Regions from separate parts of the Sporosarcina sp. P25 genome, predicted to be linked through region 2. Evidence: riboswitches for the same ligand, from Rfam matches in the RefSeq annotation. Region 2 holds a riboswitch; each other region holds the start of a gene.

Region 1 (8,059 bases), on a different contig from region 2:
CAGTTTGCCTTGCTTATCACGTAGCGAATCGACAAGACGATCGATGTCTTCACCTTTGCCTGATAACTCGCTCGTCAAATTAGGTACTTTGCGGAATGCCGTCTGTGCGCTCTCCAAGTTAGATGTGATGACGCGCAATGTGTTATCTACGGTCTTTTCATTTTCCTGCAACTTACTGACCAAGCGTGCGTTCAACTTTTTCGCATTGGCATGCACGGCATTGACGTCGTCAAGCACAACATCTACACGATCAATAGAAGAGTCTGCGTAATTCAAGCCTTTATCCATCAGTTCTAACTTTGAATAGATTTCAGGAATGTCAAATTCCAATTGATAAATTAAATCACGTAGCTTTTCGATATTCACACGATTTCCTTCAAGTTCTACTCCGAGATTATTGAATACCTTGATGACTGCTTCATTCGCTTGTTCAACGAATGTTTTATCGATATTTTCTACAATAGCAGACGCACCTTTGCCCGCTACTTTCGGGGAAATTGCATTGATTTTTTCATTGATATAATAATCTAATGTGGGTTTCTTAATATCGTCGGTGATGACACTGCTTAAATTCTCTGAGAAGTCTTTTGGAATGATGATCGCAGCATAGTAATCACCATGTTTCACGCCTTTTAACGCTTCCTCTTTCGTTACAAACTGCCAGCCGAGATCATCGTTCTTGGTCAGCGAGACGATGACTTCATCTCCGACATTGAATTCCTTATCCTCTATTTTCGCACCTACGTCTTCACTGACGACCGCGACTTCTACGCCTTTCGTATTGGAATACGGATCCCATGAAGCAAGGATGTTCATCCAAGCATATAGAGAAGGCAGAAATGCAATCGCCGCAATGACAATGAGTGCTGCTTTATTCTTGAAGATATTCCGAAGATCGCGTCTAACTATAAACCAAATTTTATTCATGTAATATAAACCCTCACTCTATATTCTGTCATTCGCACGTTACACTAACAAACTGGAAAAGATCGTATCGTTCAACACGTCCGTGATTTGCTTTTCCGTCAGTTGTTCATGATGCGTCTTTGACCAATCGTTAACTAGTGCTAAATACGTTTTGAATAAAAGATATGCAATTAGCTCGCTGTCACATGGCTTTAATTCACCTTTTGCGACACCGCGATCAATCTTTCTTGCAATGAATTTTAATATTTCCTTCTCTATAGACGTTAACACGTCTCCTACAGCAGGTGTTCGTAACTCTTTCTCTTCTTCGATCAATTTAATAAATAACTGATGGGTCTCGCGAAATTTCAACAATTGCATAATACGCGCATGGGCATTCTCTTGAAATGACGCGCCTTCTTTAGCTGTCTGTTCGGAGACGTTTTTCATTTCTTCAACCATTTTCCAGACAATTGAATGAAATAACTCTTCTTTATTCGAGAAAAATGTATAGATTGTACCTTTCCCCACATTCGCAATCTTCGCTACTTGATCCATCGTCGTCGCTTTATATCCAAACATCGTAAACGATTTTTCAGCCGCCAATATAATTTCTTCTCTACGATCCATTATGACACTTCCTTCAGAAATGACCGGAATACCGTTTCGGTCTTCTAGTCATTATATTACATAGATTTATAGATAAATGCAAGATATTACACAAAAGACTACCATACAAGCCATATGGTACTGACTTGTATGATAGTCTTCAATTTTTTATTCGATTATAAATACTTTGCGAATCGGTTCTTTGATTACTTTATCGTTTGCTGATTTCACTTCGGTAATCGTTAAATAATAGAGTTCGCCTTTAGTATATCTAGCAATCGGCTTGATTTTTACTGATTTCCCATCTTCTCCGAGTGTTGTAGAAACCGTAACCATTTCACCCATTGCATTTCTCACGACTACTTTTTCTAAGTTCGCAGCATCATGTTGTAATGTATCTGAAAACGTGATAGTCCACTCTTTCATCGTTTGAACTTCATTTTCAGAATCGAAATACGTATAGGGTTGATCATTTTCGATCACTACAACTTGCAGTATTTCTGAAGACAGTTCGAGACCTTCAACTGCATCCAGCACTTTACCCGCTTCCCCGATTTGAACGATCATCTTTCCGTCAACCACTTCTGTTTTTTCTACTTTTGCCGGGTGCAGTTCTCCAGTCTTTTCATCTATCACTTGAATTTGAAGCTTCCTATCTGTAATTGTCGCTTTTACATTTTCAGGTGATTTGAGTGAGAGTTCAGGGTTCGGTATAGGATTCCAATCATCTCCTAGATCTGCTCCTAAGTTCGTTGTATACTGCCAACGTAAAATATCGTCTTTCTTTAATTCATAAATTCCAGCACTATACTGCGGGAATTCACCATTGACTGAATACATCCAGCCACTTAGCGGACCGCCATGAAATTCCGCTACATTATTAATACTTTTCACGTATAGGGTTGGACCTATACCAGTAAATTTGATTGGTATTGAGCCACTTTCTACTTCACGTTGTAGTACAGTGAACGCCGTATCCCCCGACTCAATTTCCAACTGTTTTGGGCTAATAATATCCCCCATATTCATTGTTCGTGTTTCTACGGAAAATGTAATATTCGTTGGATGTACTGGTGGCTCTATAGTTTCTTCTTCAGAAAATTGTTGCCAGACAGATTTACCCGTTTTAATTTCTTGTAGTGCAATTAAAGATTGTTCGACAGCTATCGTATTGACCCATTTATCGGCTGGTAAAGTGAATGCAAATGCTCCATTTTTCATTTGGAATTTGCTTAATGCATCTACAGGTGATTTCCCATCTTTTTGCCATTCGATAGATGTAACGTCTTCTCCTGACGCAACCAGTCCTGAAATGACAGTCGCAATACTGTTGGAGTTTTCTCCCCAAGCGCCCCAGCCAGCTGTATCCAGTTGTTGTTCGCGTAAGACGTGTTTTGCTCGTTCAATGGCTGTATTCACCGCACTATCATCTTGATAATTTGCTAGTGCCAATAAGACCATCGCTGTCATATCGGGATCAGCTTTGTCTTGTACGTTTAATGAAAGAGAAAATCCACCCTTTTCCTTTTCTTGCTTTAACAAATGTTGTAACGCTTTTTCTTTCGCTTCAGCATTCCATGTTCCTACGTCCTGCCCACGCTTCATACCTGTATCTAAAGCGAGCATCGCCCAGGCGTGTTTATTTATAGGACCAATTGATCCATCTGCTTTTTGTTGTGCCGCTAACTCTGCATACAGATTACGATTCGTTTCCCACGCAGTAGTTGGATCCTTCCCTACTGCCAGCAAACCAAAGATATAACGGATATGGTCTGTATCTGACTCGTCACTATTTAATTCTGGATCTTTAGTAATCCACTCTGGTAATCGTGCTGTACCATCAATTAATTGCGAACTAGATGCGCCCAATCCAACCAGTTCCGTCCAACTAATTCCCGGCATACCCCATCTAAAGTTATCCTTATTATATCTCTCTACTTCATAAAAACGTAACGTATCCGCGAGCATCTCGTCTACCGAACGGCTTACTACTGGTTCCACCGAAGATATATTTGCGGTAGTGTTTACATTTGAATGCACTGCTTCAGCAAGTCCCGTTATGGATAACACTTCATTTGGTACTTCGCCTTGCACATGTAGAAGTACTTTCTGGTTACTTTCAACGGTAACGGAGCCAACTGTTAGGCCTCTATTACCTATAGTCCAGTTACTAGCGTCTGAGGCCGCTTCCGTAAACGCGTCTCCATGTAATGTGAGTTCAATAGTCGGATTCTTGTCCCCGACTTTCAACTTCGTGTTGGATTTGAAAACTGCATTGCGTTTATAAAAAATGTGAATCTTATCCTGTTCGTTCACTATAGTATCGATTAGTGAAGTAGATGATCCTTCATTTACTTCCACCACCCACTGATCAGTGCCATGTAAGCTTCCATTTTGAATGTCATTAATCGACACAAAATTCTTTTTCAGTTCATCTATCTCAAAAGGAATATCTTGTTCCTGTAACAACTGTTCAACAACTTGTACAACCGTACTGTCTTCTTCGAATGTGACTTCAGTTTCTGAAAGAATAGAGCCATCTAATCCATCGATTTTCACGTGGGCTGTAGGCTGCTCTGCTTTTAAAGCAATTCGATTCCAAACTGAACTTCCCGCATTTATGTCTGCTAGCGCAAGTAATACTTGCTCAGTCGCCATTAAGTTGGTTTTCTTATCAGTCACTTTCCACTTATATGAGCCATCTTCTAACTGGAAACCTTTTATTGCATCTACTACTGTCTGATTTCCAATATGCCATTTCTCTGCTAGTACGTTTTCATTTACTGCAGCTAGACCCCAAATCGCTGTCGCTGTTGAATTGGCATTATCGCCCATTCCAAATTTACCTGGCGAATTAAATCCACCCGTCTGTAAGTCTAGTTGTCTAGCTCGTAGTAAGTCCTTCGTTCTTTCAATAGCTGCATCCGCCGCTTCTTCCCCTTGATAATTAGACAATGCGATCATGCCCATACCTGTCATATCTGGGTCTGAAACCGTACCGCTGAATGAATATCCGCCATCTTCATTTTGCTTATCGAGTAAAAATTGTAGTGCTTTTTGTTTCGTATCTTTATTCCACTCGCCTAAATTGGCTCCTAGACGTTCGCCTGTATCCATCGCAAGCAATGCCCACATATGTTTATTAATGCCACCAAATGCGCCTGTATCTTTGTTTTGTTGCGATGCTAATTCTACATAAAGATTACGCTTCGTTTCCCATGCATCGGCTGGATCTTCGTTCATTGCGAGTAACCCGAAGATATAGCGAATATGTTCTGTACCATAATGTATAGGTTCCAAATGACTTGGCTCTTTTTTTTGCCATTCTGGTAATACCCACTCGCCATCATTCAGATCTTCACCTGCTGCGTAAAGCCCGACTAATGTTTGCCACGAATCCAGTTTCATCTCTTTGTTTTTATAAAACTGAACGGTTTTAGCTAATAAGTCTTCCACATCTGTCTGCTCGGCAACCGTTCCTTTTGTATTCTCTACACCTGTATCAACTGCTTGTACCACCGGAGTTACAAACGACAATACCAACATCAAACTTAGCAACACAGATAATACCTTACTTACTCGACTACCTTTCTTCAACGACTCCTACCCCCTATTTTTTTCAATAAAAAAATCCCGCCTCCGGAAAGAGACAAGGATGGATGGATGCGTGTTTAGACGTACCTAATACAACACCACATACACACCTTTTTCCGGAAGGTTGTAAGCATGGTATTATGGTAAGTCTCCTGACTTTTGGATACAAACGCAACTTCAACCTTCCCAGTACGAATACCAGTGGTTGTCTGAAGTCACTTTCCAATTACAGTGGCCGGACCGTTCAGGATTTTCACCTGATTCCTTTTTAAGTCTTGCAAACTAGCAAGACACCAAAATACGCTATAAACTCCTCTTTATCATAAGGAGTCGACATAACAATTGCAATAGCGTAATATTTGACGGTTCATGTATTATACAGGCTTCTATCCTATACCGATTTCTCTCAACGCTATCTTGACTATCTTTTCAGACTATGTAACGATAAGAGATGGATAAACACTAGGGGTGCTTTTGCTGAGAGAGGCGTTCGCCTTAACCCTTGAACCTGCTCTAGATAATGCTAGCGGAGGGAAGTGGACATATGACGGATTTTATCCGTACTATGCAACCGCTTCGCATAGAGAAGTGGTTTTTTTGTGTGAATTTTTTTAAGAAATGAGAAGTGGTAAGAATATGATGAATAAAGTTTTAGAGTTTACTAATGTCTCTTTTCATTATCAAGCAACGAAAGCTTCGAAACCAACTGTTATTTTCGATCAAGTTGACTGGCACGTGAAGGAAGGCGAATTCGTTAGCATCATTGGACCAAGCGGCTATGGCAAAAGCACGTTATTTCGACTCATCACTGGCCTAGAGAACCCTGACAGTGGACAGATTTTATTGGACGGAGTAGTGACAACGAAGCGGTTAGGCAAGGTTGGGTATATGCCGCAGCAAGACTTACTCATGCCGTGGCGGACGATTCTTGAAAATGTTCAATTACCTGTAGAGCTTCAAAAACGTAAACCTTCTTCCGATGAAATCATCCAGTTACTTGCTGACTTCGGACTGGCAGGAGAAGAAAACGCCTATCCTGGAAACTTATCAGGCGGGATGCGACAACGTGTTTCTTTTTTGCGCACAATCCTGACCGGCTCAAATATTTTATTATTGGACGAGCCATTTAGTGCACTAGATGCGATCACGCGGCTGACGATGCAAGAGTGGCTAATCGATCAATGGCAGAAGCTCGATAAAACGATCGTCTTCATCACACATGATATTGACGAAGCCTTATTCCTATCTGATCGCATCTTTGTACTTGCTGAAAAACCGGTACAGGCGATTCGCGAAGTCGTCGTACCTCTCAGCCGACCACGCACTATGCGAGACTTGGCACGACCGGAACTGATGGAACTGAAAGAGCAACTGATCAGCGAGCTTCGTTCGGAGGCGCGGCTATGAAGAAGATGACTTCGTATAGTTGGTCTATACTTCTCGTCGCGATGCTACTTGGCGTATGGGAAATCGCAGCGCGACTTTACGACAAAAGTTTCCTCTTTCCGTCCCCTTCAGCGATTCTGATTAGATTATGGGAGCTGAAAACGGAGCTGTTTATCCATCACTTACCTCCGACTGCTTTAACTATTTTGATCGGCTTATCGATTTCGATCATCATCGGATCCACACTAGCGATTGCGATGTATAGTAAGAAACCAATTGAGCAAGCATTTTACCCTATTTTGATCGCGTCGCAAACGATTCCTGTCATTGCGCTTGCACCGATTTTTGTCTTGTGGTTCGGCTACAGCATTTGGAGTAAAGTCGCAGTCACCGTCTTGATCACTTTTTTCCCGATCACCGTCAGCGTATTCGACGGCTTACGCTCGTCAGATAAGAACTTACGTGAGTTAATGTTGACAATGGGCGCATCCGCCAAAGATATCTTCTATAAGCTAGACCTACCTTCCGCTTTGCCATCTTTCTTCTCTGGACTCAAAGTGGCGGTCACACTTAGCGTAATCGGTGCGGCCATTGGAGAATGGTTAGGCGCGCAGGCAGGACTTGGGTATTTCAGCAGAAGAATGATGACGCAATTTGATAGTGCTGCTGTATTCGCACCGATCGTCTTGCTTTCGGCAGTAGGCATTATCTTCTTTTTACTCGTTGTCGTAATAGAAAAATACTTTTTACAATGGAGGAATCATCAATGAAAAAACGTCTGTTCCTTAGCATCACGTGTCTTCTTCTACTTCTAGTGGGATGTACAAATGATACAACCCCTGCCAATCAAGAAGAGACACCGAACAATGAAAAGAAAAAAGTCAGCATTATGCTCGACTGGTATCCGAATGCCGTACATAGCTATATATATGTTGCGCAAGAAAAAGGATTTTTTAATGAAGAAAACGTGGAAGTGGACATTCAATTCCCTGCCAATCCGACCGACCCAATGAACTTGACCGCAGCTGGTAAAGTGACACTTGGATTGTATTACCAACCGGACGTCATTTTAGCGCAAGCAAATGAAAATATTCCGGTTAAAGCGATTGCCTCCATCGTACGTGAGCCGCTTAATTACACAGTCATGTTGGAAGAAAGCTCGATTCAATCACCTAAAGATCTCGAAGGCAAAACAGTTGGCTATCCTGGAATTCCACTGAACGAATCTCTGATTAAAACGATGGTAACGAATGACGGTGGCGATTATGACAAAGTGAATATGATCGATGTTGGATTTGAATTGGAATCTTCACTCGTTTCGAAACGCGTCGATGCCGTAACAGGAACATTTATTAACCACGAAGTGCCTGTTATGGACTCGAAAGGATTCAAAACGCGCTACTTTAATCCAGTAGACTATGGCGTGCCGAATTATAGTGAAATCGTGTTGTTGACGAGTGATGATACATGGGATAAAGAACAAGACGCCATCCAGGCTTTCTGGCGAGCAGCTCAAAAAGGCTATGAATTTATGGTAGAACAGCCCGAAGAAGCACTCGACCTC
Region 2 (8,059 bases):
CAACAAATTGGTAGTATTGCGCTGGAGATTGAAGGGAAGTCCGAGTCAACATATGCAGTCGTCAACGATTTGATTGAGCAATCTACCGTACTCGAAGGGAAAATTCAAGAAAGTATTGTCCGTTCCGAAACTTCAGTAGATCAAGCGCAGTCTGGAATCGAACAGATGGCACAGATGGTGGTCACTTCGGAGACGATCGTTAAGGAAACACAAGGCATGGCGGCATTAATTGAAGAACTGAATCGTTCATCCATTCAAATTGAAGAAGTCGTTCAGTTAGTGAAAAATATAGCTGATCAGACCAATCTCTTAGCACTGAATTCTGCAATTGAAGCGGCACGTGCGGGTGTCCATGGAAAAGGTTTCGCGGTTGTGGCGGATGAAGTCCGAAATCTAGCTGATCAGACGAAACGTTCGACAGAAAATATTGCACAACTCGTCGCGCAGTCGAAGGCGAAGACGCGAGCCGTTCATGATGCGATAGATACCGTCACGAAGTTTGCGGATATGGGCATGAAAGAAACGGAAACAACTAGAGAAACATTTCGGAACATAACAGAGACGGTTCATTTGACGATTGACGATATCCAGCATTTTTCAGATCATATGAAAAATTTGCAAGGCGTCATTACATCAATTGGCGATGTATCGAAAGAAGTCGTTTCAACTTCTTATGAGTTGGAAGAAGCGATAAATGTCCTATAAAAGGAAGTGAGTCTGCATGTTTTTAGCCTGGAGCGAAATAAAAAAGAATAAATTACGGTTTTTACTCATTACATCGATTTTGCTATTGGTGTCTTTCCTCGTGTTCTTCCTATCCGGACTGGCAAATGGATTAGCCAGCATGAACAGAGAAGCGATCGATACATGGAAAGTCGATGCCGTTTTACTGACAGAGGAATCTGATAAGAGTTTGTATGAATCGGCACTTAACAAGGAAGTAGCCGAAGAGTTGAATGCGAAAGAAACGGCTGTTGTCAGTCAAATGGGTGCCATCGCAAACAATGGTGCCACCAAGCAAAATGTGATGCTCTTCGGTATTGATAGAGAAGAGTTCATCAAGCCGGAAGTCAGTGAAGGAGACCCGACATTTTATGTTCAAAACGGTGTCGTGGCATCTGATGTGTTGAAAGATGAAGGCTTTAAGATCGGGGACACACTCGAGTTATCTTCATCTAATACGGAACTGACAATTGTCGGCTTTACAGAAAAGGCTCGTTTCAATGCATCGCCTATTCTCTATATGAAGTTAAATGATATGCAGAAAATTAAATATGGAGACGCCTATACAATGAATAAAGACATGGTCAATGCGATTGTCATCAAAGACAAAGACTGGGATACACTTTCCTTGCCTGACAATACGGAAATCATTGAAACGGAAACGTTTATTGAGAATCTGCCAGGTTATACAGAGCAAAATTTGACGTTAACGTATATGATTTACTTCCTATTCGTCATTTCAGCTGCTATCGTTGCGATTTTCCTGTACGTATTGACAGTACAAAAAATCAGCATGTTTGGTCTGATGAAGGCGCAAGGAATTTCCAGTGCTTATTTGGCAAGATCAGTAATCGCGCAGACGTTCATTCTTGCGTTGATCGGAGTAGTCCTCGCGTTCGGTCTGACGTTGCTTGCGGGAAGCTTCCTGCCAAATGCAGTTCCTATCATGTTTGATATACCTACCATGATAATTTATGGTTTGGTCTTAATAGTAGTGGCAATTCTCGGAGCAGTCATTTCGGTTTGGACGATTATCCGAATTGATCCGCTAGAAGCGATAGGAGGGTAAACGATGGTACTGGAATTACGAAATACAAAAAAGACGTTCGGTGAAGGCAATACGTTAGTAGAAGCGATGAAAGAGACAAATTTCGTAGTTGAGCGTGGTGAATTGGTGGCAGTCATCGGTCCATCAGGGTCAGGAAAAAGTACGTTCCTGACAGTGGCTGGCGGTCTACAATCTCCAAGCGAAGGCCAAGTCATCATTAACGGGAAAGAATTATCGCAACTGAATGAAAAGCAACGTTCAAAAATCCGTTTACAGGAAATCGGATTTATATTGCAGGCTTCCAACCTCGTGCCGTTTCTAACTGTCGACGAGCAACTTGAATTGCTGAATAAAGTAAAGAGAGGCAATATGTCGAAAGACGAGCAACGTAAGTTATACGAGGATTTGGGTATTACCAAGTTGCATAAAAATTATCCTTCTGATTTATCGGGCGGTGAACGGCAGCGTGTGGCGATTGCTAAAGCGTTGTTCAGTAAGCCAGCAATTCTTTTGGCAGATGAGCCTACCGCTTCACTTGATTCGGATCGGGCGTTCGAGGTAATGGAGTTATTGCGTAATGAAACGAAGACCAATCAGACAGCGACCATTGTCGTGACACATGACGTGCGGTTGATTAAGTACGTGGATAAGGTGTACAAGATGACGGATGGTGTGTTAAGGCTGGAGAGTGTGGCTGAGACGGATTTAAATGAGTGAGTGGAATAGCTCGGTAAATAATAAAAATAAACGCTTCGGACGGCTATTTATGGCTTTCCGAAGCGTTTTTTATTGGAGGATTTATTGGGTATGCTCATGAAATTGGGGTGAGTGATCTATACACGGGGGAAGCGCTCTGTGCCACGTGTTAACCGCTCTATCACACGTGTTATCCGCTCATAGTCCGTGGGTGAGTGCTCTATGCCACGTGTTAAGCGCTCTATCAAACGTGGTATTCGCTCATAGTCCATGGGTGAGTGCTCTATACCACGTGTTAACCGCTCTATCACACGTGTTATCCGCTCATAGTCCATGGGTAACCGCTCTATCACACATGTTAGCCGCTCTATCAAACGTGCAAACCGCTCATAGCCCATTCACGAACGCTCTAAACCCCAAGCATTACCCCAATAAACCGGAGATAATCTTCCGGGCTACCATAATATCCTTCGTTCCATGCACCAACATCCGGCCATCACGGAATAATACGAGTCGATGATCGTTGTATTCACAGGAAACCAAATATGGATTTTGCTTTAAATTAGAAACAATACCGCGAATCGATTCGGCGAATGGTAATAGTTCCACTTGTCGGTGCTTCGGCCAGGTTAGTTGTACAGTGTCGCGTCCACACAGCACGGCAGTCCGAATGACTTCATTGGCAGACAGATAAGGGTAGACAGGAGTGGCTGAGCAACTTGGACAACTGGGTTTCTTCATACTTTGCACGTCCATTGCAGCACGTTCGCCTGTCCAAAGATCGACGGATTCTAGACGCGGTTCCATCGACGCGCCCGTTATACACTTCAGCAATTCGGCGGTTTGACGGGCGGCCGTCGTGACGACGATTGGCGAGATGACGCCGACTGTATCGCATGTCAATGACTGTGGCGGTAACGCTTCGAGCAGACAATGCAAGCAGGGTGAGCCTTCTTTTACACCAATAGGAAACGTCAGCCCGTAGCTCCCGACGCAAGCACCCATGAAGAAAGGGATGCCCAGTTGTAATGCGGCGTCATTTGCCAGTAATCGAGTTTCGATATTATCTGTGCCGTCGAGAATGAATTGATGGCCTTCGAATAATTCGAGGATGTTTTCTGGCGTCACATCCGCCACAATCCCACGCACTTTCACATCGCTGTTGATAGCGCGCAATCGGCTTTCCGCTGCAATTGCTTTTGGCAATTGATCGATGACATCCTGTTCCGTGTATAATTGCTGTCTATGGAGATTGGTCCATTCCAAAATATCGCGATCGACAATCGTCAGTTCACCGACACCTGCCCGGACTAGCATCTCCGCTCCAGAAGAACCGAGTGCACCCGCTCCTAAGACGAAAACTTTTGCTTCACGAATACGCTGTTGCCCAACCAGTCCGATCGGTGTAAACAGCTCTTGCCGAGAATATTTACCAATCAATTTGTCACAAGTCCTTCAGTGGGACTGCTAGCTACACCATAGTCACGTACTGGCATACGTCCTGCCTTATAACCGAGACGTCCCGCTTCAATCGCCATCTTCATTGCGGCTGCCATCATGACAGGATTTGCCGCTTCTGACACTGCTGTATTTAACAAGACACCGTCTGCTCCGAGCTCCATCGCGAATGCTGCGTCTTTTGGTGAGCCAACGCCTGCATCGATGATCACGGGGACATTGGACTGCTCAATGATGAATGACAGATTCAGCGGGTTCAGAATGCCTCTGCCTGAACCGATTGGCGCAGCGCCCGGCATGATGGCATGAACGCCTAATTCGCATAGTCTTTTTGCGAGTACTACATCGTCTGACGTATAAGGCAATACAATAAAGCCTTCCTCTAATAGCGTTTCAGAAGCACGTAATGTTTCTACAGGGTCTGGCAGCAATGAACGGCTGCACCCAATGATTTCAACCTTTACCATGTCACAAAGTCCGGATGCTTTTGCGAGACGCGCGATATGTACGGCTTCTTCTGCTGTGCTTGCACCTGCAGTATTTGGAAGCAATGTATAGCGAGTTAAATCCAATTGCTCTAGAAAATTAGGCTGCGATGCTTCAAAAATATCCATGCGCCGTACCGCGAATGTGAGGATGTCTGCTTCTGATTCTGCGACTGCCTGCTTTTGTATATCAAATGAAGGGTATTTCCCTGTACCTAATAATAAACGTGAAGAGAATTCTTTATCTGCAATTTTTAACATCTTCATCCGCCTCCTACAAAATGAATGATTTCAATTTGGTCTCGATCCATAATCGGTGCATCGTAGTACTCTTTTTGCAAAATTTCTTTGTTTTTCTCCACAATCAAAATACGATCACCAAGTCCTAAATGCTCAAGTAACTGCTGAATCGTCCTTACTTCCGGAACGACTGAATACGACTTTCCGTTCAAGTCAATCATTTTCTCCATTAAACGCCTCTCCTTTTCTATAACTCTGTAAAACGTTTAGTGACCGCATAGGGGATAATACAGCCGCGCCTGCTACGTTGTTTCGCTGCAAATCAGGCAAATGATGTGGCTGAATTCCGCCGATTGCATATACGGGAATCGAACTATACTTCGCAATAGAAAACAATTCGTCGGTACCGCGTGCTGGTAGGCCGGGTTTTGATTTTGTTTCGAAAACATGCCCGTATAAGAGCCAATCTGCTCCTTCTGTCGTAGCTTTTTTTGCCTCTTCTATTGAATGAATCGAGCAGCCGAATGTTAGCTCGGGAAACTTCCGACGTGCATCCCGTACACTCATGCCATAGCCCGGCAACTGCACGTTCGAAAGGTTTAGCTTGCTGGCTACGTAAGGTCTGGCATGTATAATGAGCTTTTCAAGTGGGAATCCACTATTCGCAAGACGTGAAATCACATCTATCAGTTGTTCATCTGTCTTGGACTTTTCACGCAAGATCATAGCATCCAGAAACGGTATTGTCTGTTGCAAGTGAAGTGTTAGTTCATCAAGCGAAAGACGGTCATCGGTCACGCCAAGTAATTTCATTCATGCCCCTCCAATAGAAAAAACCACTTCCCGAATCGGAAAGTGGTGGATGTGTCGACAGAAATACATACGGAACGACTCGCCACTTCCCTCCGCAGGTGCTAACCTGTTCAGGTAATAAGGGTTTCAGAGCCACACTCTTTTCTCAGTCCTTGTAAAGGATTCCCCTAATGGTCAAAATATTTCATTTTCAGAACTAGCGTATCATGTGTGTGAGAGAATGAAAAGAGTTTCTTCATAAAAATTAGAAGATGATTGCGTCAAACTATTTTATTCATTTACCTCAATTCACTTGTATTAATTATCCTACGTATAAGATTATTTTGTGAAAATGACCTGGACGTCCATCAACTTTTGTCAAACAATACTTTTTCTTCTCGTCAAAGTGCTTTATACTGAATAGGTAGTACACATTTATGAATAGAGGAGAATCGTACGGATGAAATTAACCTATTCTGGTAAAACGAAAGACGTCTACCGCTTGGAAGATGGCCACGTGCTATTGAAATTCAAGGATGATGTAACAGGGGAAGATGGTGTATTTGATCCAGGTGCCAACACAGTAGGCCTGACGATTGAAGGTGCCGGGAAGTCTGGACTTCGCATGACGAAATACTTTTTCGAGAAATTGGAGGAGCAAAACGTACCGACACATTACATCGATGCCGATCTGGATGAAGTGACGATGACGGTGAAGCCTGCTACGGTCTTTGGTAAAGGATTAGAAGTGATTTGTCGATACCGTGCGGTCGGAAGTTTCTTGCGCAGATTCGGTGCATACGCTGAAGAAGGACAAGTACTGGATGCTTACGTGGAAGTGACGCTGAAAGACGATGAACGTCAAGATCCACCTATTTCGGAAGATGCTTTGGCACAACTTCACATTTTAACGCATGAAGAATATGCGACACTTAAAGAATTAACAAAGCAAATTTCTGAAGTAGTACGAAAAGAGATGGCGGAAAAAGGTTTAGAACTATATGATATCAAATTGGAATTCGGTCGCGATCCTGAGCGCAACATCATGTTGATCGATGAAATTTCAGGAGGCAATATGCGCGTTTATCGAGGCGATACATATATTGAACCAATGGAATTAGAAAAGATATTATTCTCATAAAATTTGACCGGAAACGAAAAATGTTTCCGGTTTTTTATATTTCCTATACTAGCAACCAGTGTGTGTGGCGATACATAGTTTGCTTTATCACCAGTGTGCGGTAGTGAATTCTAGCTAATGAAAGGGCCTTTTCTATCAGCGAAACTTTAATCTGTCTGCGGCTTTCATTTATTTGTTGGAAGGGGGATGCGGTTGCGCTCTATGTTTGTCGTTAAGCGCTCAATGTGTCTGTGTAAACGCTCTATGTCGGGCGTAAAGCGCTCAAAGTCCAGCGGTAAACGCTCAATGTCACAGGGTAACCGCTCTATCCAGTCCGCAATCCGCTCTTAAAATGATAGATACATGTTAGAATTTTGAGAAATGGGGTACACTACACACTATGAGTTCATTATCCAATCAGTAATGAACAATGAATTACATAACTTATACAAGGAGGAATTTAATGATGTGGAAATTACCAAGTATTGCATTGAGCTCAGCGTTATTGATGGCAGCTTGCGGGGGCGCTACGGATGAAGGAAATGAAAAAGAAAAAGAACCGGTGAACGGCACGGGTGATCCAGTTGTAGAAGAGGAGACAGTGGAGCCTGAAGTGATGGCACCGGTTATAAATGTGGATGGAGAAGAAATTGGTTCTGTAACGCTAACGCAAGGGCCATCTGGAGTAGCAATGGATATCGATGTATCCGGCCTTGAGCCAGGAGAACACGGTATGCACTTCCATGAAACGGGCGTCTGTACTGCACCGGACTTTAAAGAGTCTGCTGGCGGTCATTTCAACCCAACAGATAAAAAGCATGGATTAGAGAATCCAGAAGGACACCACGCAGGAGATTTGGAGAATCTTGTGGCGGATGAAGAAGGTAACGCAAAAGTTACTGTGACGACAGATGCAGTTACGCTTGAGTCTGGAAAAGAAAATTCGTTAATGGATGAAGATGGAAGTGCATTGATTATCCATGAAGGCGCAGATGATAACATTACCGATCCAGCAGGCAATTCAGGAACACCATTTGCTTGTGCAGAGATTACATCTGAGAATATGAAGTAAGAGGTAAGGCAGGATGTCCCGAGGTGTGGGGCATCCTTTTTTCGCGTGGACGAAGTCTTAATCGAAATATATAAGAACTGGATAATCTGTATTTACAAGGGGTTTCGATCCTAATGATAAAATGGAAGAATGCATATCACCATCCTTCTTTCTAACGGTCTCTTCATTCCCACAGACGAAAAAAAGAACGCCCTCCCGGAAAGGGGCGTCCTGTTGATTATCGAACGATCGCGATAATCCCTTCTTCATCATCCAGCTTTAGCTGAATGCCTGCTGCCATCGGATCTTGATCGAGATACTGCTCAATCCAAAGGCGAAGCGCTTCGACGAGACGGGAAGTGTCCAAGTGATGCATTTTGCCGTTAAGCTCTGCATCTGCTGAAAACCCAGTGTCGTCATCGTAAGCAAGTTCGACTTCCACGTCG
Region 3 (8,059 bases), on a different contig from region 2:
CCAATAAAGTTATCATAGCGTTCCTTGAACTGAACTTTTGAACCTTCTGTATTCGGATTTGCATAAACTAGATTTTCTGAAGCTTGTACCATACTGCGTCACACTCCCTGTTCTCTCATTTTTCTATTAGTCTAGTGCAATCATTTTTGCACACAGAGCTACTATACGAATCTCTATAGAACTTTATGCGAATTGAATGCGCTTACATGTAGTATCTTTTATAATAGCGGAAGATTCCATTTCTTTCAACTAAATACTTTTCACTTTAAATATACGGCAGAAGTTTCGCCAATTACACTGGCTGGAACTAACTTATTTACTATTCATAATCCAACTGTGCGATAAAAAAATTCAATGTAGAATATTTTCATTCTATACCTTCGAAAGAAAAAACCCTGTTTTCCCCTATATAAGCGGTAAAACCAGGGTCTTTTATTCCCAAGAAAAGAGTATAGATGCCAAGATTGATTTATAAAGCTCAATCGCTATCCACTCACATAGTGCAGGTCAGACAAATAGAAATCGCTTATTCCATTAGTTGTGTTGTCATTCTTTATCGTTCAATCGTCTCTTTATATGATTTTCTATCTGAGGAAAGCTTTGTAACACGCACCTTCAAGTTTCGAATAGAATCCTCGGTCAACTCCAATTTACCTTCCTTATGATGCTTCTTCCACTCTTTAACGTTTTTTCTATATAGTTTCTCTGAAAGATGATAAATATCAACGTCTATTGTTAAAGCATCCTCATACGTTTCCTTAATTTCACTTTCCACCACTTTTTCTATCTCTTTCCGAATTCGATCTGTCGTAATATCTTTTCCCATTTCACTGACAGTTGCCGATAAATCGACATTAATATCAAACTTCACTTCTCCCTTTCCAGTAATCGGCTTGATTTTCACCTTCACCTTATCAATGATCATCGTAAAATAATTTCCTCCGTCCAATTTAAAGGTAACTTGGCCCCTTTTCGTATTATTTGACATCCATTGTATTCCTCGGGCTTTGTCACCTGAGATAAATCCCTTGAAGCTGGTAGGGGTAATTACACCCACCCCTGACAAAACCGGTGCTTTAATAGGCTCCTGCATAGACTTCCAATTTTCCTCCACTGAAATTAATGGAATCATCGCTTCATGGCCAGGCTCATCCAGTCCGATTAGTAACTGTCGAATATTTAGTGGCTGTATGAAAGATTCTTGTTCATAGGAGTTCTTGGGATCACCAAGCTTAGACAATGTGATTGATTTATTAAGAACGGGTCTTAATAAAAGAACATCTTGCACGGGATCTTTCGTGGTGTACAGCCAAATTTGATATCTTGTTTCCTTATAGCGAATAAAACTATCAATAACCGGACTTAATTTCCCTTTAACCATCACGTCTTCTGATGCAACAATATAAGAAAGATGACCCCAAAACAATTTTTGATCTACTGAATGATATAATTCAAAAAGCGCTTCATCCATTGTATTGCCTGTGGCATGTCCAACTTCCGCTTGCACGGCTCCGATATCAATGGGTTGCTCGCTATTTGCTGTATTAGCAAAACTGACAAGTTGCACATACACTTCGTATTTTCCATCCTTAAAATCCACACCGACCCCATTGATATAAAGCATTCTTTCCGGCTCATTAGAATCCACACAGCCAGAAAGAACTGCTGAAAGGATTGCCAAAACTAGCGCAAGTATACGTGCAGTCATTTTCCACCTTCTTTGTTCCGTGTTTTATCCTTGGGACTTAGCATATTCGGACGCTTTTTATATTGTTTGGGATATAAACGCAAAAGCGACTTCTGTATGGTCTCCCAGCTTAAATCCGTCGCAATATTCATGTAAGGCACCCCGAATGTTCGAATACTAGCTAAGTATAGAACGGTAAAATAGAGCGCCATAAGGAATCCAAACAGTCCAAAAAAGGATGTTAAGATAATGAAAAATATACGTAGTATACTCACGGATCCCACCAACGATTGGTTAACCAACGTAAATGTCGAAATCGTTGAAGCCGCTATAACGACAATCATAGCGGGACTTGTAATTCCTGCCCGAATGGCGGCATCTCCAATAATTAACCCACCCACAACGCCAATCGTTCCTCCAAGTGCAATTGGAAGACGTAAGCCTGCCTCACGAAATAATTCAAACATGAGTAGCATGAGTAGCATTTCAAGTGTTGTAGGCAACGGCAGTCCCGTATTAGCTTTCACGACTGTCGCTAATAATAGAAGGGGCAATTGATCTTGATGAAATGTTGTTAATGCGAGCCAAAGTGCCGGTAAAGTTATACCTATCGACAAACCAAAAATACGCAATATTCGTTCCAACGAACTATAAATAGCTATATTCTCATTATCATCACTTGTTTTAACAAGTAAAAACAGGTTTATGGGCAAAATTACAGCATAGGCCGCCCCATCAACAAAAATGAGAAATCTACCTCTTGCTAGTGATTGAATCGCATTATCGGGTCGACCTGTATAGTTAGTTCTTGGGAAGAGTACGCCCTTAATATCCATACTCTCCATCAGTAAGTCCGGGCTGAATACGATATCCATATCAACTTTTTTTATCTGATTTTTTATACTATTTAACGTCTCTTTACTAGCGATATCGTCAAAATATAGAAGAGCTACTGTCGTTTTAGTTCGCTTCCCCAATTCAAATTTTTCCACACTCAATGAACTCGTTGGTAAACGCTTCCGGATTAGCGCGATATTGACCGAAACATCTTCAATAAAATTATCCCTAGGCCCTTTAACCGGTGCTTCTAATTTTGTCTCTTCGGGATTTCGGTTTGGTTTTTTTGCAATATTACTTGAAAAGAGAAGACCAAACTCCTCAAAATATAGAAGCAAATTTCCGGTGTATACGAGTGTACCCGCTTCATTTATGTCTTCCACTCTTTTTAAATCCGGTATGTGTAATTGTGCTACAATGGCTTCTTCTGTCGTTACATCCTTCAAATGATTCATCATAAGCTGAACACGTTGAACAATGACTTCATTCAGCAATTGCTGATCGATCATGGCATTACATGTAATGAATACTACTGGACGTTCATTGAACGTGTACGATTGAAACTGAACATCCGCGGACTTTAGAAACAATTGTTTCATGGAATTTATATCTATTTCCTTTTCATCCGACTTCATGGTTCTTCACCATTTTCTGTATAGATTTTATGTTCTGACTTTTCTAGATGGTTTTCTTGAAATCAAAGCAATAACGACTAAAAAGAAAGATAGAAAGAGCATGAAGAATAAAGTGATGATCAATACATAATCTCCTTTAATGGTATGAAAAAGACGATCATCCAAAAGAGATAACGACAACGTCATAAAGAAAAAAGCGGGGGCAAGTATTTTCCAAATACGCTGTTTGTCTCCTGTCATATTTAACAAGTCCGCTGCTATGAATAAAAGAAGCCCCACTCTTATGAATGCACCTGACAACCATTGATAAATTGAAGCAAAATCAAAATGCTCGATAAACCGCCCAACCGATCCCAGTCCCCATTCTTCATAGGCGGGAAATCTTTGTTTTATCGCTTCGGTTGGACCAAACTCCGTTATGGCTCCAATGGTAGGACCCATGGTCAAACCCATTAAAATGAAAAGCATAATAGCGAAATGATACCACCGCATCCGATCTTTGACTTGTTGTTGTATGAACAAGAACAACAAAATCTCGACAAATCCGGATGCTGCAAACATCGCGGTAGTGAGTACAGGTTGAAATCCATGTTCCAAAAAAGGTTGAAGCAACTCATAATTTTTCACTTGCATATTCGTAAATGCAATAAAAAAACCTAAAATAACGATCCAAAATAAAATAAGTACATTAACCATCGCAATCGTTTGTAAGTTTGTGGTGACAAGTAGGATACATAAAATGGTGTAAACGATTACCAACGGCAGCATAGGCGTTTCTGGCAGAAAAGTTGACACCATCCAAAATAATGTCTCACCCATTGTAAATGCGGCCATAATAATTAAAAAGAAAGCCGTTACATACCGGAATATGGCTGTAGCGACTTTCCCGATGTTCGTCTCCAACCACTTTGTTAACGGTTGTTGATTTGATTTTTTATGGATGTAAAGTACGAGAAAAAGCCAAGGAAAGATTGCAATAGTTGCAACTAGAATAGATATCCATCCATCCCTTCCCGCCCCTTTCACCAATGACGGGATAATAGTCACATGATTTTTCAAACCAATTATTGTCATCGACAGGAAAATAACATGCAAGACACTTATAGAACCGGTTTTTTTCATACGAAAACCCTCTAACGTTTTTATATCATTTAGCTTTGACAATAATAGATAAAATTATACTTACTAGACGATAGAATAGAGGGGATGGATAATACTATTTTCTCAACTGCATTAATTACATGTGGTATAACGCCAATAATTATCTCCCAGCACACCTGACAAATACGCTAATCCTTCACTTTCAGTACGATGGACGGAACGCCAGTCCTCTCCGTCAAGCGCTAAATAAATTTCATGATGAGGTGCATCATTATGATAGCCAACCAGGTCAATGTTCCCTTCCTGATCCACATGAGCTTTCACTTCATAATGAATTGGCGGTGAAGTGGTTAATGGATTGCCTACGTCATGATTGATTGTAAAATGAACTTCTGTCGATTTCCCTTCCAACCGATCAATGTCTATACCATCTACAGACGCATGGTCATGACGCTTATACCGTTTCATCGTATTCAAGCCGATTGACGGTCCCGTGGCTTTCGTAAATTGCAATGTACTGTCTCCCCCGATAAACTCTCCTTCTATATCCACACGGGTACGGAAGCTTTTCCCTTCTGGATTAAAGTCCCGATCATCTCCTGTAAAGTATGGTATCGGTGAAAAGAGATTCGGATTCTTTATAATATCTTCCTTTAAAAATGTCGTATAACGGAACTTCCACTGTTCCACTTCTTTTGTCTTTTTCCTGTCAGCTACCGGTTTTAGTAATTGATTCCGCTGCTTTACCCGTACAGAAAAAGTGTAGATTTCTTCTGTCGGTTTATTCTCAAGATTTCGAGGCATAATCACTTCATACACTTTTGATGCGATCGATTTACTGACATTCATTTTCTGATTGCTGTCAATCAATGGACGCGTTGCCGCGACACTATATACTACCGACTCAGAAAGACTTGTCTCACGATCAATAAAACGATTATCAGTAATTGTCTCGATGTATTGTCCGTTGCGGTAAATATCAAACTTCTCTACGTCCTTAATCCACTCCCATGACAGTGCAATTTGTGATGGGGCGACAATCGTTGTAATGACTAAGCGTTGTAAAGGATGTTCATCTTCCTGTACTTCTGTTAGGGCGGACGTCTGGATAACAATCACATCTTGAACCCGTCCTTCCTCTACTCGTTCCACTGTATATTGAAAAGGATGTGACGGGTCTAATTCACCATCCGTAAACTTTGGAGCCGTTCCTTCATATACTTGCCTGTCATTTTTATAAACACGATAATAACCACCTGTGTCACTCCATGTGAATGATATATCATCCAATGAATGAACCATCTGTTGAATTTCAAATAATTTCTCCATTTGCGATCTGCTCCCTTTTATCTATTTCATCTGAAACAGTTATACGCCTTCAGATAATTATGTAACATTCAGCATATCGTTATACCTCTTTGTCTATTCGGAATCGCTCATTTCCAAATACTTAGACCTTCTAATCCCAGTATTATTTCAACCTTTTTCATGTATATGATATAATTAGCCTGTCTGATACATAGCCACCACTAGGGGCGCCTTCTTTTCGGCTGAGATGCGATTACGCAAACCCTTTGAACCTGATCTAGCACATACTAGCGGAGGGAAGTGGGTAGTTTTCATACCCAATTGCCCATCTATGCATGGGTTTTTTGTATATATACCTTTAAAGGGAGGAAAAGAAACATGCAGCTTATTCAAGAACTTCGTCAAAGGCAACCGCTCGTTCATTGCATTACAAATTTTGTAGTCGCGAATTTCCAAGCAAATGGTTTACTTGCAATAGGCGCTTCTCCCGTTATGGCGGATGCAGTAGAAGAAGCAGAAGATATCGCTAGAATTGCCTCTTGCAGCATTTTAAATATTGGCACATTGAAGCAACAAACAGTAGATGCAATGATTTTGGCAGGAAACAGTGCCCGCGCAGTAGGAAAACCCGTCGTACTAGACCCTGTGGGTGCAGGCGCCACAGCTTTTCGTAAAGCTAGCGTCCTGAAAGTACTGAACGAAGTAGACGTCACACTGATCCGTTGTAATGCAGGGGAACTTGCTGCAATTGCAGATGTTCCATGGGCCGCCAAGGGTGTTGACGCAGGTGAAGGTTCTGCCGACATCAAAAGTATAGCGACAATGACTGCTCGCAAGTATAACTGTCTGGTTGCAGTATCAGGCGAAGTGGATATTGTCACGGATGGTGATTCCACATTATCCATTACAGGCGGTCACCCCATGATGACTACCATTACAGGTACGGGGTGTTTACTTAGTTCTATCACGGGTGCTTTTCTCTCTGTAGGAATGGAGCATCCCTTGGAAGCCGTAGCAGATGCACTTTCATTTTATAAACGGGCTGGTGAACAGACAGCAAAAATTTCACGTGGTCCTGGCGACTTTGCTGTGAACTTCATAAATACATTACATACATTGGATAGAGAATCGAAAACATTTTCAACCTAATAGACAGGAGGTTTTTCAATTGACAGTACAAGTAGCATTGACCATTGCCGGTTCGGATAGCGGAGGTGGCGCAGGAATTCAAGCCGACTTAAAAACGTTCCAGGAACTAGGTGTATTTGGCACTTCTGCTATAACCGCGGTGACTGCTCAGAACACACACGGTGTTCACGGTGTTTATCCAATACAAACAGAAGGAGTAATAGCACAAATACGTGCAGTACTTGATGATTTTGATGTAAAAGCATGTAAAACCGGGATGCTGTTTTCTGCAGAAATTATTACTGAAGTAGCTACGCTATTAAAAGAATACCCTTCGTTTCCATTAGTCATTGACCCTGTCATGATTGCAAAGGGAGGACAAACTTTATTGCAACAACAGGCGATTCAAGCATTAAAAGAGCATTTGTTGCCACTGGCTACCATTGTGACTCCGAATATTCCTGAAGCGGAAGTACTGACCGGAATGAAAATACGAACAGATGAAGACATTCAGCAAGCCGCAGCTGCTTTTATCCAAATGGGAGCGAAAGCCGTCGTTATGAAAGGCGGCCACCGTAATGATGTGTTGGACGCAAAGGATTATTACGCGGACGAAGAAGGTCAGTCATTCACTGTAACTACACCTTGGATCCAAACTAAAGACACACATGGAACCGGATGCACATTTGCAGCGGCGTTGACAAGTTTTCTAGCTAAAGGCTATTCCTTGACGGATGCAGTTGCCGAAGCGAAGCAATTCATACAAGCCGCGATTGAAAATGGCTTGAAGATCGGTTCAGGCCATGGACCGACAAATCATTGGGCATATGGTGATCTAAAAAAGGAGATACACTGATGTCAAATATAGGATTGAAGAAAGCATTAGGTTTATATTTTGTAATGGGCACACCAAACTCAGGGAATCAAGATCCATTAGCAATAGTGGAAGCAGCTCTTCGCGGGGGTGTCACATGTTTTCAGTTGCGTGAAAAAGGATTACATGCCCTCGAAGGCGAAGCTTTGCTCGGGTTTGCCAGAAAGTGTCAGGCGCTATGCAGATTGTATCGCGTTCCTTTCATCATCAATGACGATGTGGATCTTGCATTGGCAATTAATGCGGACGGGGTTCATGTAGGACAAGATGATGAACGGGCAGACAGCGTGCGTCAGCGAATTGGTCCGGATAAATGGCTTGGGGTTTCGACTCACAATGCACAAGAAGTACAAATTGCACAATCCATTGGCGCGGATTATGTAGGACTGGGTCCGATCTATCCGACGTCAACCAAACTTGATGCTTCGGCAGTTGTCGGTACCACTTTAGTAGAAGAAATTCATACTACTTTCCCTGATATGCCGATAG
Region 4 (8,059 bases), on a different contig from region 2:
TCCTACTATCCCATTTCGCATTCGAACAGGGATGTACCGTGGTATGTTAGTTAGAAACTTTAGCTTCATAATTCCTAGCAGGACGAGTCCAGTAGCTATAATGAGTGGACCTATTATTTTACGAAATAAAGCAAAATACTCAATTAAAGTATTTTGGAATGTCTCTCCCAAAAACCAAACAAGCAAACCAAGTCCGCTAAAAACAACCACTTTACCTACTATAAATGAAATCACTTCACTTACATTTTGTTTTAATTGGATAGAACGATTACCAAACAAAGTAATAGCACTCATATTCCCCGTCAACTGACAAGGCGCTACAGCTCCTAATAAACCAAGGAGTAATGCGACAATGATTGGACTATTTTCAAATGATTGAAGTAAGATATCTACAGGTTCCATGATGAGCTGACTTACACTTGACAATATATTGTACATGATAGATAGCACCACCTTTATAAGTTCATCATTAGGAAATCTTTTTATTTATCCCTTAAATTTTGTATGGATAGTCGACAGTTCGAATATCGAGATACCTATTATGATACTAGGCGGCATGCATCAATTGATCTCTCGTCAACGGTCTCTTGGATTGAGTAATGGGCGTCTCAATAATGTAAAACCCTTTCTATGACAGTTGTGTACTCTTATCCTTATAGTGCAACGAATATGGAGCACTATTTACTCACCACAGTCAGGATGATCCAAGTCCTCTTCCAGTTTCTCAGATCGTCGCAAAATAGCGTTTACTTTCGCTATAAGTTCCCGTGCATCAAATGGTTTTACAATATAGTCATCTGCACTTTTGTCTAGACCCTTCATTCAATTTGTCTTATCTGTTCTTGCTTCTAGCATGATCGTCGGTATATTTGAAAATCTGCGTATTTCAAGATAAACTTCCTAGCCATCTATATTTTAAGTATAGAAAAAGATTATGAAAAAGATGTGCAGATTGGTTTATACACAAGAATTCAGCATACTTCCATGACGTCTTTGTGTCATCACTCTATACTTTGATTTTGTTATAAGATTCACTTTCCTATGATTTAAACCTTAAACCATACAAAAAAGATGCCCGGTGAAGTATTCCCGGACATCATTCGCTACTATTAAAATCTTGATTTGGCTGGTTTCTTCATCGGTGCTTTATTCATCAAATAGGAGATGAATGTATCATCCGTCAGATTCGGATTGGACGAGTTCAGTAAGAGTGCTAGGTTTTTTGCATCGTCAAGTGCTCTGTGGGCATTATGCACTTGAATTCGGTGCGCTCTCAGCAATTGTTGCAGTTTACCGTTTTCAAAGCCGTAATTTTTCCATTTGATTTGTCTGACGGAGCAATACCAGTCCATATCGAGCGTTTCAGGTAATAGCCGGCTGACGAACCCCCTATCAAATGATGCGTTATGTGCTACTATACCGTCTGCTTGATCAAGTATTTTTAGAATTCTATCCATATCAAGCGACTTCCCTCTTACCATCTGATCGGTAATGCCCGTGAGATTCGTAATCGTCGGAGAAATGGAATAGAACGGTTCTTGAAACTCGCAATACTCATCAGCGACCCGAACAATACGGTTATTTTCATACTCTCCCAGCATAACGCCTAACTCGATCACTTCACTCGCCTCGGCACTCATACCTGTCGTCTCCACGTCAATAAACGCTATATGTTTTGTCATGTGAAAACTCCTTTTACACTCTATTTCCATTATATCGAGAATATAATTATGAACATTTCTATCCTATTAGTATATCAGGATTTCAGTACAATATGTTCAATTTAAACTGCAAGCATTTTATTGAACATGTAGTCATTTCATAAGTTGCCACACAATTCAACGTGCTGTATACTAGGATTGCTTACATGATTGTCCGTCCGGGTGCTTGAGAGAATCAGGCTGAGATAGCAGATGAATCCACTGCTGACCGTTAATCTGATCTGGGTAATGCCAGCGTAGAGAGCGTGATCGATGGAATTATACAGGAATCTCTTTCCTTCCTCGGCCGTCTGCTCTTCAGACGGCTTTTTTGTATGAAAAAATAACAAGGAGTGGAAGAGTTTGAAAAAGTTAAAGTTCACCGATTTATTGATTACCATCATGATTGGCGTTGTGTTTGGCGTGCTGATGAAGTTTTGGGATGATTTATACACTGTCGTCAAACCGATCATGCCTGTCGCGCGTCAACTGCTTTACGGTATGTGGTTCATGGTCGGGCCGTTCGCCTTTTTATTATTACGAAAACCAGGTACTGCACTCATCGCAAGTATTGCAGGGGCTTCCTTATCTGCGTTTGCTGGTCATGGTATTGAAGTATTGATGTATGGACTCGCACAGGGTCTTGCTGCGGAATTATTGTTCGCTGCATTCCGTTATAAACGCTATTCTATTTTAATTGCTGGATTAGCAGGAATCACGTCATGTCTTGCAAGTTTCGGACTTGACTTGGTTTATGGTTACGCAGCACTCGAAACATGGGCACTCATTGTAAAATACGGATTACGTGCAATCAGCGCATTCATCTTCACGGGTATTTTTGCTGTGCTCATTGTAAGGGCGCTAGAAGCAACAGGTGTGACGTCGCTCATTCGACCTGTTGATAAGAAAGAATATACGATGCTTGATCAGTAAAAGCGGAGGTATGATCCAACTATGAATAACATCAGCGTTACAGATTTACGACTGAAGTTTCCAGGAGAAGATGCTTTGGTCTTTAAAGACTTCTCCTTCTCTGTTCAGTCTGGCGAAAAAGTTCTCATGCTTGGTCCTAGTGGTTGTGGGAAATCCACTTTACTCCAAGTACTGAGCGGCATTATACCAAGCTCCATCGAACTGCCAATGAAAGCAACAGACATTCAGTTACCTGACTCATGGGGGTTCGTTTTCCAAGACCCAGACACACAATTCTGTATGACCTATGTAGATGAAGAACTTGCATTCGTTTTAGAGAATCTTCAAGTTCCGCGTGAAGAAATGGCACTTCTTATTGAAGAAGTGTTAAAGCGTGTGGACTTGCATTTGAAAGATGTCCACACGCCCATCAATGAAATGTCTCAAGGTATGAAACAACGGTTAGCATTGGCTTCTGTTTTATTATTAGAACCTGACGTGCTATTTCTGGATGAACCCTCTGCATTATTGGATCCGGAAGGCACGCAACAGATTTGGTCTTCTATTAAAGAGGCAACCGCTGATAAAACTGTGATCATTGTGGAGCATAAAATCAATTTGATTGCTGACTGGGTAGATCGTGTTGTGTTGTTTAATGATCATGGCGTCATAATCGCAGATGGTTCACCAGCATATATTTTTGCAAACTTTCAAGAACAACTGAAACGATATGGTATTTGGTACCCAGGGGTATGGGAAGAATATAAAACATCTGATGCGTTTCAATTAATGATGATAAATCGTCAAGCCGTTTCATCACAAAAGAAAATTCAAATCCAGGACTTTCACGGCTATCGTGGTCAAATGGAAAAGATTTCTGCCAAACATGCGACTGTACAGGCCGGTGACTGGATTACGATTGTTGGCGAAAATGGTTCTGGTAAAAGTACATTACTTTTATCTCTCATGCAATTACTTCGGACTAGCGGTATCTATGAAGTGAACGGTGTACCCATTGCGTGGAAAAAGAAGAAACGGCAACTCCCGCAAGGTCTGTCGCTCGTCTTTCAAAATCCCGAACTACAATTTGTGACGAACTCGATTACGGAAGAGTTAACCGTATCTTTACACGGCATGCCAAAAGATGATGCAGACGTTTATGCGAAAGAATTGATGTGTTTATTTAACTTACCTGATTCTGTTTCGCGCCATCCTTACCAGCTATCTACGGGTCAAAAGCGTCGTTTGAGTGTCGCAACTGCTCTTACTCCTAGTACAGACATTTTGTTACTGGATGAGCCTACTTTCGGGCAGGATGCACGAAACACCTTCGCCATTCTTGAAAAGCTGGAACAATTGCGCACTGAAGGCATGACAATTTTGATGGTTACGCATGATACAGAAATAGTAGAAAACTTCGCTACTGCTGTTTGGACTGTAGTTGATGGTGTTGTGCATACGGCTAATGGAGTAGGAGGTGCGAAGAGTGTTCAATTGGTTCACACCTAAACGCGAAACCTGGTTATTCCGAGTCAATCCTGCGTTAAAATTTATCGTATTTTTTGCGTTCTTGATTATTACGCTCGTAAATCAAAGTTTATCTTTTGCTATCTCACAAGCTATTTTATATGGAATATTATTTTATGTATTTAGCGGTTATTCGCTGAAGAAACTTTCATTGCTTTCCATTCCGTTAGCTATTTCATTCCTATCCACTGGGTTGACCATGTTGTTGTTCGGTAAGGGTGAAGCGGTAATTTGGCAATGGGGGCTATTCAAGATTTCTGAAGAGAGTATTCAACACGCGCTTTTGCTCGGAAGTAAGTCACTTTCATTCGGCTTCGTTGGCTTTACGTTTATCTTAACTATCCAACCTGTACTATTCTTTTATGCTATGATGCAACAGTTTCGTCTGCCGTCCAAATATGCCTATAGCTTTATTGCAGCTTTTCGTTTAATTCCTGCTGTAACTGAAGAGCTACAAATTCGTAGGAATGCTTTAAAAGTACGAAATATCCAGTTTTCAAAAGGATTTAGAGGTTTCTATGAACGATTGCAGTCCTATACAGTTCCGCTATTTGCCCAAAGTATACGGCGCGCGCAACGCATTGCAGTTGCGATGGAAGCGAAACAGTATCAGATGGGTGCTGCAAGGACATATTATTATCCTACACGGTATACTGGGATAGATATGGTATTTTTACTTGTCATGATATGTAGTTTATCTTCAGCCTTTTTGCTATCAATATATCGATAATTAGCGATATATAATATGTAACCAACTTAAAAGAGAACACAGATCTAGTTCAGATCCTGTGTTCTCTATTTTCATTACACACGCTGATGATCTGCTCTCCATGACTTTATAGATTTCTTAATTTCATCTGGTGACAGATCTTCCACTACTGCCCGATTCGCAAGTTCCACGTACTCTTCATCTGAAGCAAATCGTAATGCAATCCATTGTGATTTCGTCAATTGTGCAGCTAAACGGTTACCCGTCAACATAAAGTAACGAAGCTGCTCCTCTGTGATGATTAATCGATCTTGCAAAGACAACGCATAAATCCGTGCGAGCATCCCTGGAATAATAGCAAGAACGATGACAGCGAATAATAGTAAAATCTGCATTGAAAACCCATGCTTTACAAATTGATAAATTCCATAGATCGCTGTTGTCAAAAGCAATAGAACGCTTAATGGTAACCAAATATAGTGTTGCAAAGGTGTTACCCGTGTATGATTTTCATACGATTGTTCTTTCATCTCGTCCCCCCTTACATACCTATAGGGGTATCTTATATGATTTAATATTAGTTGTATACATAATTGCTCTTTCTTAAGATAGTTGTTTCAATTCATCATAATACCATTTGATCTTATTGAACAAGACTCAATAAAATTAGCGACTACTATACACTCTTGCAATAGTTAGAATTATTAGTATTGACAAAACATATATATTTCATTATATTAAACCTACTATATCAATAAGGATTTAAGGAGTTGTTTTCTATTAAACTTTCAACAAAAATCACAGTCGGTCTCGTGTTAGGTATTATTTTTGGGATTATTCTAAATATCTTCCTCCCGCAAGCAGTACCGCAATTGAATGAATACGTACTTTCTCCAATCGGTAAAATTTTCTTGAGCTTAATCCAGTTCGTAGTAGTACCCATTGTGTTTACATCATTAATTGTAGGTTTCTCTAGTATAGATCACTCTGAAAAAGTTGGACGGTTAACAGGGAAGCTATTGTTCCTTTACATCAGCACTAGCATACTCGCGCTTGTCATTGGTTATATCACCGCTTCAGTATTGAAACCCGGGAATATAGTAGATGGCTTAGGGGAAGTGGCAGCAGGAGAGGCAAAGGAAGGACAAGGTATTCTTGAATGGTTGATTTCGATAGTTCCTACCAATCCATTCGAAGCGTTCGCCACAGGGAATTTGTTGCAGATTATCTTCACGGCAATTATTGTTGTCATCGGAATTCGTATGGCTGGCAGTCAAGCAAAACCATTTCTTTCATTCGTAGAAAGCGTGCACACTATCGTAGAAAAGATTACGATGCTTGTTTTGAAATTGTCTCCAATAGGTGTTTTCGCCTTAATCAGTTCTGTAATTGCCACACAAGGTCTTGATATTGTGCAAAAATTATTTGTTTATATTTTAGGATTAATCTTAGCTTTGACACTGATGGCTATCGCGTACTTTGTTATTCTAAGCTTCCTACATGTGTCTCCAAAGCACTTCTGGAAAAGCTTCCAGCCGACATTCGGTATCGCATTCGGTACGGCTAGCTCTAATGCAGCATTGCCGGTCGCCATGGAAAATAGCAAAAAAGAATTTAAAATGAAAGAAGAGATTGCAGGTTTTGCGATACCTTTAGGAACTGCCTTGAAACGTGACGGTGCTTGCATTTTGCAGACATTCAATGCTTTATTCGTTGCTCAGCTATTTGATATCCAGCTGAGTGGCGCACAAATCCTAGCCATCATTGTCAGTGCACTTGTCGTGTCATTTAGTACAGCAGGTGTGCCAGGTGCAGGTATCATTATGATGTCCACTGTACTTGCCGCAGCCAATTTACCTCTTGCGGGTATTGCGCTTGTCGCTGGAGTGGATCGCTTGACTGATGGCTTCCGTACATTGTTGAACGTATTTGGCAACACAGCCAATGCTGTGATACTGGATAAGTGGGAAGGTAATTCTTCAATCACCGATATGAAAATGCAAAGACCAGAACCGGCATATGCCGACAGTAAAAGATCCTAAAAAAACTGCCGTAACATATCTGTAGGATACGCTACGGCAGTTCTGGTTTATATTGTTTATTTAATTATCGTCACAGAGCTATTTACATGTTTGATGACTTTTTGACTTACACTACCCATAACTAACTTCTTAAGTAATCTTAAACCGCGACTGCTTAGGATGAGATGATCGATATCATTCGCATTTACGTGTTTAATGATTTGCTGATGCGGATTCCCACGAAGCATTGTAACTTCCGCTACTATTCCACTATCATTTACTAATTTCAGTGCAGATTGCATCTTCTTCTTTTGATACATAGCAAGACTATGAGGACTTTGTTTTAATAATCGCTCATCTTCTTTATTGAAGTCGATCACATGGATCAATTCCAGTTTAGCTTCAGAAAATTGTTTCACTAACATGATTGCATAATCTGTTGCCCGTAATGCATTATTTGAGCCATCTACCGCCACAGCAATCTTCATGGTAATACCTCCTAAAACTGCTTCCCTCATTTTTCCAATGGGGATCTTCTCTTAGTTTCCGCCACCGATATATCATTCCAATCTCAAGTTGTATACCCTCTTCACGGATCATCTAGTCTAGTAATAAGTATCTGTTCTATCATTACAAAATCATTCTACCAATTACTCAACAAAAATCCAACTGCTTTTCTTATCCAATTAATGTGAAGCAATAATGAACTAACATATTAAAAAAACGTTAACTCATATTATATGAATTAACGTTTTACATCATCTGAAATAAAATTAAGCAAGCAATAGTCGGTTAGCAAGCAATCTCCCGCGAACCGTAATACCTGCCCATGCCGCAAGAAATGCCTTGATGAAACCACCGATTAAAAATGGCACGAAGCCAGCCATCACAGCGGCTGTCCAAGAAAGTTCCGCAATAAATTTTAGCCATACTGTACCAAACGCTAAGGCGACGAACATGCCAATGATATTTGCAATAACTGCATTTGGTAGTTTGAAACTTGTGCGCTCCATATAATACCCCGTAATGAATGCGGTTGGGATAAAGCCGATCAGAAATCCACCAGTGGGTCCAAAAATCACACCTAAACCCGAAGACATGCCTGAAAATACCGGTATCCCTACCGCGCCCATCGCTAAATATACTAGTACAGAGATGGTTCCATAACGTGAACCTAAAATAGTCGCTGC

What was found. Region 2 has a riboswitch for thiamine pyrophosphate ahead of CSV70_RS07060 (thiamine phosphate synthase). Riboswitches for the same ligand answer to the same signal wherever they lie in the genome.
Region 1: linked by a shared signal. The riboswitch ahead of CSV70_RS01200 (ABC transporter ATP-binding protein) and the one ahead of CSV70_RS07060 (thiamine phosphate synthase) in region 2 are both predicted to bind thiamine pyrophosphate.
Region 3: linked by a shared signal. The riboswitch ahead of thiM (hydroxyethylthiazole kinase) and the one ahead of CSV70_RS07060 (thiamine phosphate synthase) in region 2 are both predicted to bind thiamine pyrophosphate.
Region 4: linked by a shared signal. The riboswitch ahead of CSV70_RS08290 (ECF transporter S component) and the one ahead of CSV70_RS07060 (thiamine phosphate synthase) in region 2 are both predicted to bind thiamine pyrophosphate.

The regions. Positions count from the first base shown of each region.
Region 1 is NZ_PDYV01000001.1:252,007-260,065, reverse strand. It holds gene CSV70_RS01215 (YhgE/Pip family protein) at 1-927, opposite strand, end outside; gene CSV70_RS01210 (TetR/AcrR family transcriptional regulator) at 967-1,536, opposite strand; gene CSV70_RS01205 (DUF4430 domain-containing protein) at 1,684-5,112, opposite strand; cobalamin riboswitch at 5,235-5,422, opposite strand; TPP riboswitch at 5,564-5,661, shown strand; gene CSV70_RS01200 (ABC transporter ATP-binding protein) at 5,749-6,516, shown strand; gene CSV70_RS01195 (ABC transporter permease) at 6,513-7,265, shown strand; gene CSV70_RS01190 (ABC transporter substrate-binding protein) at 7,262-8,059, shown strand, end outside.
Region 2 is NZ_PDYV01000006.1:13,927-21,985, forward strand. It holds gene CSV70_RS07030 (globin-coupled sensor protein) at 1-705, shown strand, start outside; gene CSV70_RS07035 (ABC transporter permease) at 722-1,792, shown strand; gene CSV70_RS07040 (ABC transporter ATP-binding protein) at 1,796-2,488, shown strand; gene CSV70_RS07045 (ThiF family adenylyltransferase) at 2,891-3,907, opposite strand; gene CSV70_RS07050 (thiazole synthase) at 3,904-4,677, opposite strand; gene thiS (sulfur carrier protein ThiS) at 4,674-4,880, opposite strand; gene CSV70_RS07060 (thiamine phosphate synthase) at 4,864-5,463, opposite strand; TPP riboswitch at 5,534-5,642, opposite strand; gene CSV70_RS07065 (phosphoribosylaminoimidazolesuccinocarboxamide synthase) at 5,903-6,583, shown strand; gene CSV70_RS07070 (superoxide dismutase family protein) at 7,026-7,634, shown strand; gene CSV70_RS07075 (DUF2653 family protein) at 7,852-8,059, opposite strand, start outside.
Region 3 is NZ_PDYV01000002.1:235,036-243,094, reverse strand. It holds gene adh (aldehyde dehydrogenase) at 1-92, opposite strand, end outside; gene CSV70_RS02935 (Ger(x)C family spore germination protein) at 554-1,708, opposite strand; gene CSV70_RS02930 (spore germination protein) at 1,705-3,159, opposite strand; gene CSV70_RS02925 (endospore germination permease) at 3,187-4,281, opposite strand; gene CSV70_RS02920 (DUF3238 domain-containing protein) at 4,393-5,589, opposite strand; TPP riboswitch at 5,782-5,884, shown strand; gene thiM (hydroxyethylthiazole kinase) at 5,947-6,717, shown strand; gene thiD (bifunctional hydroxymethylpyrimidine kinase/phosphomethylpyrimidine kinase) at 6,737-7,552, shown strand; gene thiE (thiamine phosphate synthase) at 7,552-8,059, shown strand, end outside.
Region 4 is NZ_PDYV01000007.1:82,681-90,739, forward strand. It holds gene CSV70_RS08280 (urease accessory protein UreH domain-containing protein) at 1-438, opposite strand, end outside; gene CSV70_RS16340 (response regulator transcription factor) at 682-822, opposite strand; gene CSV70_RS08285 (exonuclease domain-containing protein) at 1,110-1,682, opposite strand; TPP riboswitch at 1,870-1,981, shown strand; gene CSV70_RS08290 (ECF transporter S component) at 2,064-2,633, shown strand; gene CSV70_RS08295 (ABC transporter ATP-binding protein) at 2,655-4,121, shown strand; gene CSV70_RS08300 (energy-coupling factor transporter transmembrane component T family protein) at 4,099-4,869, shown strand; gene CSV70_RS08305 (DUF6526 family protein) at 4,944-5,378, opposite strand; gene CSV70_RS08310 (dicarboxylate/amino acid:cation symporter) at 5,619-6,890, shown strand; gene CSV70_RS08315 (universal stress protein) at 6,947-7,357, opposite strand; gene CSV70_RS08320 (biotin transporter BioY) at 7,643-8,059, opposite strand, start outside.